2 regions of the Sphingomonas sp. 22176 genome follow, and region 2 is predicted to be linked to the other one. Evidence: riboswitches for the same ligand, from Rfam matches in the RefSeq annotation. Region 2 holds a riboswitch; the other holds the start of a gene.
What was found. A riboswitch is a leader RNA that binds a small molecule or an ion and turns the genes downstream of it on or off. The one in region 2 is predicted to bind S-adenosylmethionine.

Region 1 (5,279 bases), on a different contig from region 2:
CCGATGGCACAACGCGTTTAGGCCGCCGAAGCGCTACTTTCTGGACGCAGGCGGCTTCTGGTGGCAGAGGGCCGCCTTCATTTATTGCTATCCCGGTCCCGCCAAGCGGGCGACCGGGGCGACCAGAGCGTTACGAGGATCCGCTTTCATGACCGTCGACACGCGCGCGCCCGCGCTGCTCCCCGAACATCCCGCCTTCGCCACCGCCAAGGTGCTGTGGGTCCGCCATTGGAACGAGCATCTGTTCAGCTTCGCGATCGCGCGGCCGGCCAGCTTCCGCTTCCGCTCGGGCGAGTTCGTGATGATCGGCCTCGAAGGCGAGGGCGGCAAGCCGCTGATGCGGGCCTATTCGGTCGCCAGCCCGTCTTGGGCCGAGGAGCTCGAATTCCTCTCGATCAAGGTGCAGGATGGTCCGCTGACCTCCAAGCTGCAGAAGATATTGCCGGGCGACGACATTTATCTGGGCAAGAAGTCCACGGGCACGCTGGTCGCCGACGCGCTGCTGCCGGGTCGCCGCCTGTTCCTGCTCTCCACCGGCACCGGCCTGGCGCCGTTCCTCAGCGTCGCGCGCGACCCCGAGATCTATGAGCGGTTCGAGCAGGTGATCGCGGTGCACAGCGTGCGCCGGGTGAGCGACCTTGCCTATCATGACGAACTCGCCGCCAAGCTGGCGGACGATCCGCTGATCGGCGAGCAGGCCGCGGCCCAGTTCCACTATGTGCCGACGGTGACCCGCGAGCCGTTCCACACCAGCGACCGGATCGGCACGCTGCTGGAGAACGGCAAGCTGTTCGAAGGCGTGCCGGGCGACGCGGTGCTCCATCCGGAGACCGACCGCGTGATGCTGTGCGGATCGATGGACATGATCCGCGATTTCGCCTCGCTGCTCGAGGGCAAGGGCTTCAAGGAAGGCTCGAACAACGCGCCGGGCGATTTCGTGATCGAGCGCGCCTTCGTCGGCTGAGCTGGCGTACCTAGTTAGCGTCTCCTCCCTCGGCAAAGCCGGGGGAGGGGGACCGCCGCCGAAGGCGGTGGTGGAGGGGGAGAACCCTCCCGCCGCCGGCAAGCCCCCTCCACCATTTGCTGCGCAAATGGTCCCCCTCCCCCGGAGCTGCGCTCCGAGGGAGGAAACACTCAGGCGGCGAGCGCCGTCGTTCCGCTGACCGCGCGGATATCGGCGGCCAGTTGGTCCACCCGTGCCGGATCGGCGTCCCACGCGAACATGAACCGCGCGCCGCCGCCGATGAAGGTATAGAAGCGCCAGCCGCGCGCGCGCAGGCCCTCCAGCACCGGTTCGGGCGCGCGGACGAACACGCCGTTGGCCTCCACCGGGAACATCAGCTCGATTCCCGGCAGCTCCGCGAGCTGCCCCGCCAGCTGCTGCGCGCAAGCGTTGGCATGGCGCGCATTGCGCAGCCAGGCGCCGTTTTCCAGCATGCCGACCCAGGGAGCGGCCAGGAAGCGCATCTTGGAGGCGAGCTGCCCGGCCTGTTTGCAGCGATAATCGAAGTCCTGCGCCAGTGCGCGGTCGAAGAACAGGACGGCTTCGCCCACCGCCATGCCGTTCTTGGTGCCGCCGAAGCAGAGCACGTCGACGCCGGCACGCCAGGTGATCTCGGCCGGATCGCAGCCGAGCGTCGCAACGGCATGGGCGAAGCGCGCGCCGTCCATGTGCAGCTTGAGGCCCAGCTCGCGGCACACGGCTGAGAGCGCCTTCACTTCATCCACCGTGTAGACCTGCCCGGTCTCGGTGGGCTGGGTGATCGTCACGACGCGCGGCTTGGGAAAGTGGATGTCGGAGCGGCTGGTCGCCACGGCGCGCACGGCGGCGGGGGTCAGCTTGCCGTCCTCGCTCTGCGCGACGAGCAGCTTCGAGCCGTTCGAGAAGAATTCTGGCGCACCGCATTCGTCGGTTTCAACATGCGCCGCGGCCGAGCAGATCACGCTGTGATAGGATTGGCAGAGTGCGGCCAGCGCCAGCGAATTGGCCGCGGTGCCGTTGAAGGCGAAGAACACCTCGCAATCGGTTTCGAACAGGGTGCGGAAGGCGTCGGCGGCGCTGTGGGTCCAATGGTCGTCGCCATAGGCCGGGGCGTGACCGGTGTTGGCGGCTTCCATTGCTGCCCAGGCCTCGGGGCAGATTCCGGCATAATTGTCGCTGGCGAATTGCTGGGCTTCGGTGGTCACGCTCTACTGCCTTCTTCCTGTTCCAGGAGGCGGGCGACGACAGGAAATGTGGCGTGGACACCGTGTTGCCGGGTTCGGCCACATCCCCCCACTCGGCGTGGAGGCACCACCTTGCACGGGGCAGGTTGGTGCCGGGCGTCGGCCCGACTCTTGATGCTGGCGAGGGTGTTAGCGGAAGTTGTGGGAGGGCGCAAGATTGTTGCGTACGCCCTCCCGCAGGACCGCGAAGTTTAGGAAGTTTAGGGTCTCAGGCGCGCGAGCCCCTCAGTACGGCGGCTGGTGCAGGCCCTTGGGGCTGGTGGTGAAGATCTCGCAGCCGGTTTCGGTGATGCCGATCGAGTGCTCGAACTGCGCCGAAAGCGAGCGATCGCGCGTCACCGCCGTCCAGCCGTCGTCGAGCAGCTTCACGTCCGGCCGGCCGATGTTGATCATCGGCTCGATCGTGAAGAACATGCCCGGGCGCAGCTCGGGGCCGGTGCCGGGGCGGCCGACATGGACCACTTCAGGCGCGTCGTGGAACACCTGGCCGAGCCCGTGCCCGCAGAAATCGCGGACCACGCCGTAGCGATGCTTCTCGGCATGTCGCTGGATGGCGTGGCTGATGTCGCCCAGATGGTTGCCCGGCTTGGCCTGCTCGATGCCCAGCATCAGGCATTCATAGGTCACGTCGACCAGCCGGCGCGCCTTGATCGGCACGTCACCGACCAGGTACATGCGGCTGGTGTCCCCATGCCAGCCGCCGAGCAGCGGGGTCACGTCGATATTGACGATGTCGCCGTCCTTGAGGACGCGGTCGCCCGGAATCCCGTGGCAGACGACATGGTTGATCGAGATGCAGCAGCTGTGCGTATAGCCGCGATAGCCGAGCGTCGCGGGCACGCCGCCGCCGGCGACGGTCATCGACCGGACGATGTCGTCCAGCTCCTGGGTGGTCACGCCGGGGACGACGTGCGGCACCAGCGCGTCGAGGATCTCGGCGGCGAGGCGGCCGGCCTTGCGCATGCCTTCAAAGCCTTCGGGCCCATGGAGCTTGATCGCATGGCTGCGCGCCTGCGGCATATCCGCGGTGACGGTCACATATTCGGTCATCCTGTCCATATAGGCGTTTGCACCCGCCTTTGCGAGAGCGTAGCGCTAAGCACATGCACGAGCGGATCTGGACAGCGGCCCTGGTGGTGATCGGCGACGAAATCCTGTCGGGCCGAACCCAGGACAAGAACATTGCGCAGCTCGCCACCTGGGCGAATGCGCAGGGCATCCGCCTCGCCGAGGTGCGGGTGGTGCCCGACAAGCAGGACGCGATCGTGGAAGCCGTCAACACGCTGCGCGCCCGCAACGATTATTGCTTCACCACCGGCGGCATCGGGCCGACGCATGACGACATCACGGTGGACGCGATCGCCGCGGCGCTCGGCGTGCCGGTGATCGTCCACCCGCAGGCGCGCGCGCTGCTGGAGGCTTATTACGCCAGCAAGGGCGGGCTCAGCGAGGCGCGGCTGCGGATGGCGCGGGTGCCCGAAGGCGCCGAGCTGATCGTCAACCGCATGTCCGGTGCGCCGGGGATCCGCTGGGGCAACATCTTCATCCTGGCCGGCGTGCCGCACATCGCGGCGGGCATGCTCGATGCGCTGACCGGCACGCTGGAAGGCGGACTGCCGGTCGTCTCGCGCACGATCGGCTGCTGGGTCGCGGAGAGCGAGATCGCCGACCTGCTGGGCGATACCGAGCGCGCACACGAGGGCGTGTCTATCGGCAGCTATCCGTTTTTCCGGGAAGGGCGCGTGGGGGCCAATTTCGTGGTGCGCGCGACCGATGCGGCGGTCGTCGACCGGGTCGTCGCGGTAATTGCTGACGGGCTGGAAACGCGCGGCTTTGCGGCGGTCGACGGCGGGATCTAGCGAAGCGCCGTCAGACGCCCCGCGCGAGCAGCTCCCGCGCCCGCGCCGAATCCTTGTCCATCTGCACGATCAGCGCGTCGAGATTGTCGAACTTCGCCTCGGGCCGCAGATACTCGATCAGCTCGACTTCGAGCTGCTGGCCGTACAGGTCGCCGCTGAAATCGAAGAAGAAGCTTTCCAGCAGCTCGATCGGCGGATCGAAGCTGGGGCGGATGCCGAGATTGGCGACACCATCCAGCACGCGGCCATCGGGCAGCCGCCCGCGCACGGCATAGATGCCGTATTTCGGGCGAAGATAGGTGCCGAGCCGCATATTGGCAGTGGGATAGCCTAGCTGGCGGCCCAGCTTGGCGCCGCCTTCCACTTCCGCCGCGATCGCGAAGGGGCGAGTGAGCAGCGTCGCGGCACCGCGCGGATCACCGGCCTTGAGAAGCTCGCGGATCCGGCTGGAGGAGACGATCTGGCCGTCCAGCGCCACCGCGCCCACCGTCTCGGCGGTGAAGCCGAGTTCGCTGCCGAGCGTCGCGAGTGTCGCGACATTGCCTTCGCGGCCCTTGCCGAAGGTGAAATCTTCGCCGGTGACGACGCCGGCCGCGCCGGCCGTGTCCACCAGCTGCTCGGCGAATTGCCGCGCGGTGAGGCGGGCGAGGGTGGCGTCGAAATGGAACACCAGCATGCCGTCTGCACCCGCGCCGGCGAACAGCTGCTCGCGCTGGTCGAGCGTGGTCAGCCGGAAGGGCGGGGCGTCGGGCTGGAAGAAGCGCCGTGGATGCGGATCGAAGGTCGCGACGATCGCGGGGCGGCCTTCGTCGCGGGCACGCGCCACCGCACGGCCTACGACCGCCTGGTGCCCAAGATGGAAGCCATCGAAATTCCCGAGCGCGACGATCGCGCCCCGGAGAGGAAGCGGAACCGTCGAGCCGCCGTCCAGCCGCTGCATGCGGTGGCTATAGGGATTGGCCGGCGCGATGCCAATGGGGTGGGGGAGCGCGCAAACACTTAAGCCCCTCCTCCAAGGAGGTTGGGCTAAGAAGTGCTGTTCATCCCCGCCCGCAGCACCCGCAGCACGTTACCGCCCATCACCTTGGCGATCTCCTGCTCGGAAAAGCCGCGATCGACCAGCGCCTGGGTCACCACCACCAGCTGCGACGCATCGAACCCCGTGGTCACCGCGCCGTCGAAATCCGAGCCGAG
Region 2 (5,279 bases):
GCGAATCAACATCTACATCTGTGGCACTGGGCTGCCTTGGATCTCGGATGGAGACCGAGGTGACTGCGGCGCCAGCGCGTCGGACGCGCTTTGGTTGAGCAGCGTGTATCTGCAGCCCGGATCAACCACACTCGTCCACGAATATTCGCACGTCATATCTACGTACACCGGAGGATTTCGTGACCGACCTTCGGCGGGGCCCGCGTGGGAAACTTTTGCCGAATGGAACAGTGTCTCGCTTTCGATGAACGGGGGGGCTCAAGTCGCGGCATATCTGGGGCAGCTTGAAAAGGGTCCGACCTTTTCCGACCTGCGATATGCGGCATGGCCTTGGCTAGTCGCCTTGCAGGAAGGTGACTCTACGCGCCCACTCCTCTGGCAAGTCTGGACTGACAATTTGCGCGAAGCCGACGGGCGGAGTCGTGAGGATCAAATGGAAGCATTTGTTCGGATTGGGCAGAAGACGGGCGCATTTCCGAACGGATGGCGTAGCTTCGCCGATTTCATGGGCATGTTCGGTGCCAGGTTAGCGGCCGGCGATTTCGAGATGCAGAAGGCGCTCCTAGATTATGCTCGAGATGTGCCCATGGCCCAACGCTATGCAGAGCTGTCGCCGGCAAGTGTGGCTGGCACTTATCATTCGTCGTACGACCGACCACTCCTACAGTTCGGCACGCATTTGATTCGCCTCACGCCTGAGCTGGACTCTTCGAAAATAACGGTACAGTTGACCGGCGAGCCGAAGATTCCAAAATCGGCGTGGCGCTTCCGCTTAGTTGCGATCGATGCTCAAGGCAGAGCAATGTACAGCCCTCTGGCAGCGGTTGATGATGCGGAGAGCGCCAGCTCACAAATACCGGTAAGCACAGGGGTAACTTATATTCTTGCAGTCACCGCGACTCCTTATGTTTATCAGACTTTAGGTTGGAACGGCGACGCCCAATTCCCAACGCCCGACATATTCCCTTATCAGCTCAAACTCACTGGAGCAGTGGCAAGGTAGCGCCGATCGCGCGCGCCCTTCCACCGTTAAGGGCTGTGAACTTGGTCGAGAAGGAATGAACGGAACTCGACACTAGCGCGACTTCCTCCGAAATTTACGCAACATAGTTGTATATACAAATGTGTTAACCAGTTGCGCCGCTAAAGGCGTAAACATCTAAAGAAGCTGTAATGCGAATGAGTCGACCAAATCCACGTGTCCGTACCATCGGAGAGGCGGCTTTGCATGGGCGGATTCCGCTCGGTCCCGAACGTGTGGAAGTCATGCAGCGGGGATACACTCGGTCGTAGAAGGCCGCGAAGAACCGCCTCCGTCTGCGCATTTATTGTTCCCATTGGAGAGGGTCGGTGAGACGGTCGAGGTATTCGCATAGCGATGATGTTTCGGGAATCCCTCATCAGTGATTATGAGTCGCTACCCGCTCCAGAACCTGGACTAGCGCATCGACGTCGCCCGCTGTGCTGAAAACATGAGGCGCGATCCGAATAATGCTGGTTAGGCCCCGCGCATCCATGTCTAGCGGCGCGTAGGTGCGCCCCGGACTGCTGATTGTGATGCCGGCACGGGCCAGCGCGGCGGCGGTCTTAGGCACATCCAGACCGGTCACCGTCACGAAACCCGCGAGGTCATCCCCTGCTCGATGATCGCCGCGCCCGACACCGCCAGAATGCGAGTGCGAAGCCTATCTGCGATGTTGGCGAGTTGTCGCGCGATAGCGTCTACGCCGATTGCCTGCGCGCCGCTTAGCGCGACGGACAGGCCGACCCGACCGGCCACGTTCGATTCCCCTGTCTCATAGCGCCGTGCATCGGTTCGGCCTTGCCGAACTGGTCAGCCATGAATGCCCGGGTGGCGGTCAAGTATTCTCGGGAAGCATAAAGCAGCGCAGTGCCACGCGGCCCTCTAAGCCACTTGCGTCCGCTCGCAGCGAGGCCGTGACAGCGCAGATCGCGGACGTCGATCGGGCGTTGACCCGCCACTTGGCACGCATCGACGATGTAAAAAGCACCCAACTCCTCCGCGAGCACGCCCACCGCCTCCGCCGGTTTAAAGATCGCGCAGGTGGCGGGGCACCATGTCAGCACGACAAGCCTGGTTGCGGGGTGCGCCCGCGCCTTGGCCGCATCCACATCGACCCGACCGTGCTGATCGACCGGCATCACGTCAACGATGACGCCGGGATAGCTGGACAACATGTGGAGTGTGCCGCCCCAGCACGTGCGGTCGACCAGCACGTGATCTCCTGGTTGAAGGGCCGCGGATTGGATCAAGGCCGCGAGCGCCCGGTTGCCGCTCCCGACGAAAGCCACCTCATCGATCTCGGCTCCGATCAGGTCGGCTGCCGCAGCATAGCCCGCCGCAATGACGTCTGATGCTTCCGCTGCGGCAGGAACTGCGCCGATTTCAGCTTCGCGGCGAAGATGCCTCACAGTCGCCTCGACGACGTCGGGCAGCATGACGCCGGCCGCCGCATTCGCGAAGTAGAGAGATGCCTTCGGCTGAAGTGATTGATCGTCCGTCACGTTTTCGCTCCCTGCACATTTTGGAGACGACGCGTGACACAGTCCGTTTTGTTGCCGGCTCGGCCACATCCTCCTCGCGGAGAGCCACCTTGCCCGGATTGGCAGGTTGGCGTTGGCGTCGTTCCAACTCTTGATGCGCAATCACCTTACGTCGCGCTTCCTGCGCCCGCAAGCTCGGGATGAAGCCCGCCGACATTCGGCACTCCATCGACGTCTGCTGTTTCTCGATTGGGATCGAGTTTTGGGAATGGCCGCGCGGTAGCTCTTTGGGCAATCTGACGTTCCATAATGGGCGCTGATTGTGCAAATTTTGCCTATGAACAGTCCAGGGATGATCGAGGGCGGGTGCCTCTGTGGCGCTTGTCGCTAAAGCACGAACGCTGCGCTGTTTGATCCCACGGTTTGATGGTGCGATCCTTTCGTTGGAATGGAAGGAAGCGATGTGGGACAGGTTCGTCACGGGAGCGCCACGACCACGCACGCCGTCCGAGCAGCAATACAGCGATCGCAGGCTTCGCTCGCGACGCTGAGCCGGGAACTGGGGATCAACCCAAAGACGGTCGCGAAGTGGCGGAAACGGGCGACGGTCGATGATTTGAAGACCGGGCCGAAAGCCCCCCATTCAACGACCCTGACCGAGGCCGAGGAGGCGATGGTTGTGGCGTTCCGGCGCCACACACTGCTGCCACTCGACGACTGCCTCTACGCCCTGCAACCGTCGCTCCCGCATCTGACGCGCTCAGCGCTGCATCGGTGCCTTCAGCGACACGGCATGTCGCGCTTGCCGGACATTGAGGGCGACAAGCCGAAGCGGCCGCGCTTCAAGCGCTACCCCATCGGCTTCTTCCACATCGATATTGCCGAGGTGCAGACCGCCGAAGGCAAACTCTACCTGCTCGTCGGCATCGACCGCACCAGCAAGCTCGCGGTCACGCAGCTGGTTGACAAGGCTGATCGACGGACAGCGTGGGAGTTCCTCGAACACCTGCTGACAGCCGTCCCCTACCGCATCCAAACCATCCTGACCGACAATGGCATTCAGTTCGCCGAGCAGCCCCGCAACCGGAATACCGCCTGCTCCCGCCAGATGCACTTCGACATGATCTGCGAGGCAAACGGCATCGAGCACCGGCTCACCGGACCGAACCATCCGTGGACCAACGGACAAGTCGAGCGGATGAACCGCACCATCAAGGAGGCGACCGTCAAACGCTTCCACTACGACAGCCACGACCAGCTGCGGACGCACCTCGCTGACTTCATGGCCGCCTATAATTTTGCCCGCCGGCTCAAGACGCTCAGCGGGCTCACACCCTAGGAATACATCGCCAAGATCTGGACGTCAGAGCCAGACCGGTTCATCGTCAATCCGATCCACAAGATGCCGGACTAAACAACTAGTATACAACATGACAGTTCGGCTGCTTGCTGGCGATGTCGATTAGAGCCACCTCGCGTAAAAGTCACATCTTAGGAACATATTCGACATTAAGTTGCTCCAATCCCAAACGATTTGCGATGTCGCATATTATTTACTAGAATGACCCTTTAGCGGTTCGCAGGGCTGATTGTCGAGTTCCGCCCGAAACGCCCTGTCGCCGACCGCCGAAGCCGTCGAAACGCGCAACATCGGAAATATACGTATCTGCACATTCATCGTTTGAAGAAAACAACGAACCATCTGTCCGACATCAAACAAGTCTCGGACATATTCGAAAAGGATGAAGCTGTGCACACTTATGCAGAATCTGTTCGGTTGAATGCACTTCATCAACTGACGATTCTCCAGGCACCTGCGAGCAAGCACCTTGATCGAATAACGCGAACGGCTGCACAGGTTTTTCAACTCCCATATGCCGCGATTTCCCTAACTGCGGAACACGAGCAAATTTTCAAATCAAAATATGGATTTGACGTCTGGAGCATGCCTCGTGAAGGAGCTCCTTGTTCTGAGGTAACTCTCTCGAAAAAGTCATTAGTTATCGAAGATCTTTTGGACAGCCCATTTTATTTCCGCTCTTCCCTTGCAAGGAATGGGAAGCGTTTTTATGCCGGCGCACCTCTTATAACGACGGACGGTCACAGTCTCGGCTCGCTCTGTGTCCTCGGCGACCAGCCGCGTATGACGACGCCTGGGGAATTAGAAGCTCTCACTGACTTGGCTGCTATGGTTATGGCGCAGATGGAATTGCAATACGCCTATGGCCACATCGATCCAATAAGCGGGATGCCTACTCGAGCGAGATTTCTGGAGGATTTGGCAGACCTGCGGCAAGCCAATCCGGGTACGAAGTACGTACTAGTCTTTCTAGATCTTGCACGGGGCGAGCAAATCTCAAAGATCGCCAGCGCTATGGGAGTGCACCGGGTCGACGAGATGATACGCGAAATCGCCGCAGGGTTCGATATGGCGTTAGGAGAACAGCGAACAGCTTATCACGTTGGGGCTACACAATTTGCGTTTCTCTCCCCTGCTGACGTTGAAGTGTCGTCGTATATGAATTTGGTGGAACGCACGTTTCGGGATCTTTGTGCAGGTGGCCCCCTCCCCTTCGTGACAACAGTGGCATTTGGTGCTCGCGACTTTGAGGTTGGAATGGTCGAACCTGAGGACTTGCTACGTGGCGCGGCTTTGGCTGCGCACGAAGCTCGTCGCACAAAAACTCTGACTGCCGTATATTGTAGTGATCTGGATGCGGCAGTGCAGCGTCGATACCGACTGCTTCGTGATTGCGGCGCCGCCCTGCGAGGTG

Region 1: it holds a riboswitch for S-adenosylmethionine, as region 2 does, so the genes downstream of both, ACTJKY_RS07810 (threonine aldolase family protein) here and ACTJKY_RS08120 (aminotransferase class V-fold PLP-dependent enzyme) in region 2, are expected to answer to the same signal.

The regions. Positions count from the first base shown of each region.
Region 1 is NZ_JBQEPL010000001.1:1,602,982-1,608,260, forward strand. It holds gene ACTJKY_RS07800 (hypothetical protein) at 1-21, shown strand, start outside; gene ACTJKY_RS07805 (ferredoxin--NADP reductase) at 149-964, shown strand; gene ACTJKY_RS07810 (threonine aldolase family protein) at 1,135-2,187, opposite strand; SAM-I-IV-variant riboswitch at 2,240-2,349, opposite strand; gene map (type I methionyl aminopeptidase) at 2,452-3,276, opposite strand; gene ACTJKY_RS07820 (competence/damage-inducible protein A) at 3,330-4,085, shown strand; gene ACTJKY_RS07825 (bifunctional riboflavin kinase/FAD synthetase) at 4,096-5,025, opposite strand; gene ACTJKY_RS07830 (dipeptidase) at 5,112-5,279, opposite strand, start outside.
Region 2 is NZ_JBQEPL010000002.1:50,843-56,121, reverse strand. It holds gene ACTJKY_RS08130 (DUF6055 domain-containing protein) at 1-1,003, shown strand, start outside; gene ACTJKY_RS08125 (hypothetical protein) at 1,401-1,616, opposite strand; gene ACTJKY_RS08120 (aminotransferase class V-fold PLP-dependent enzyme) at 1,747-2,526, opposite strand; SAM-I-IV-variant riboswitch at 2,564-2,668, opposite strand; partial or broken gene ACTJKY_RS08115 (IS481 family transposase) at 2,969-3,919, shown strand; gene ACTJKY_RS08110 (sensor domain-containing phosphodiesterase) at 4,187-5,279, shown strand, end outside.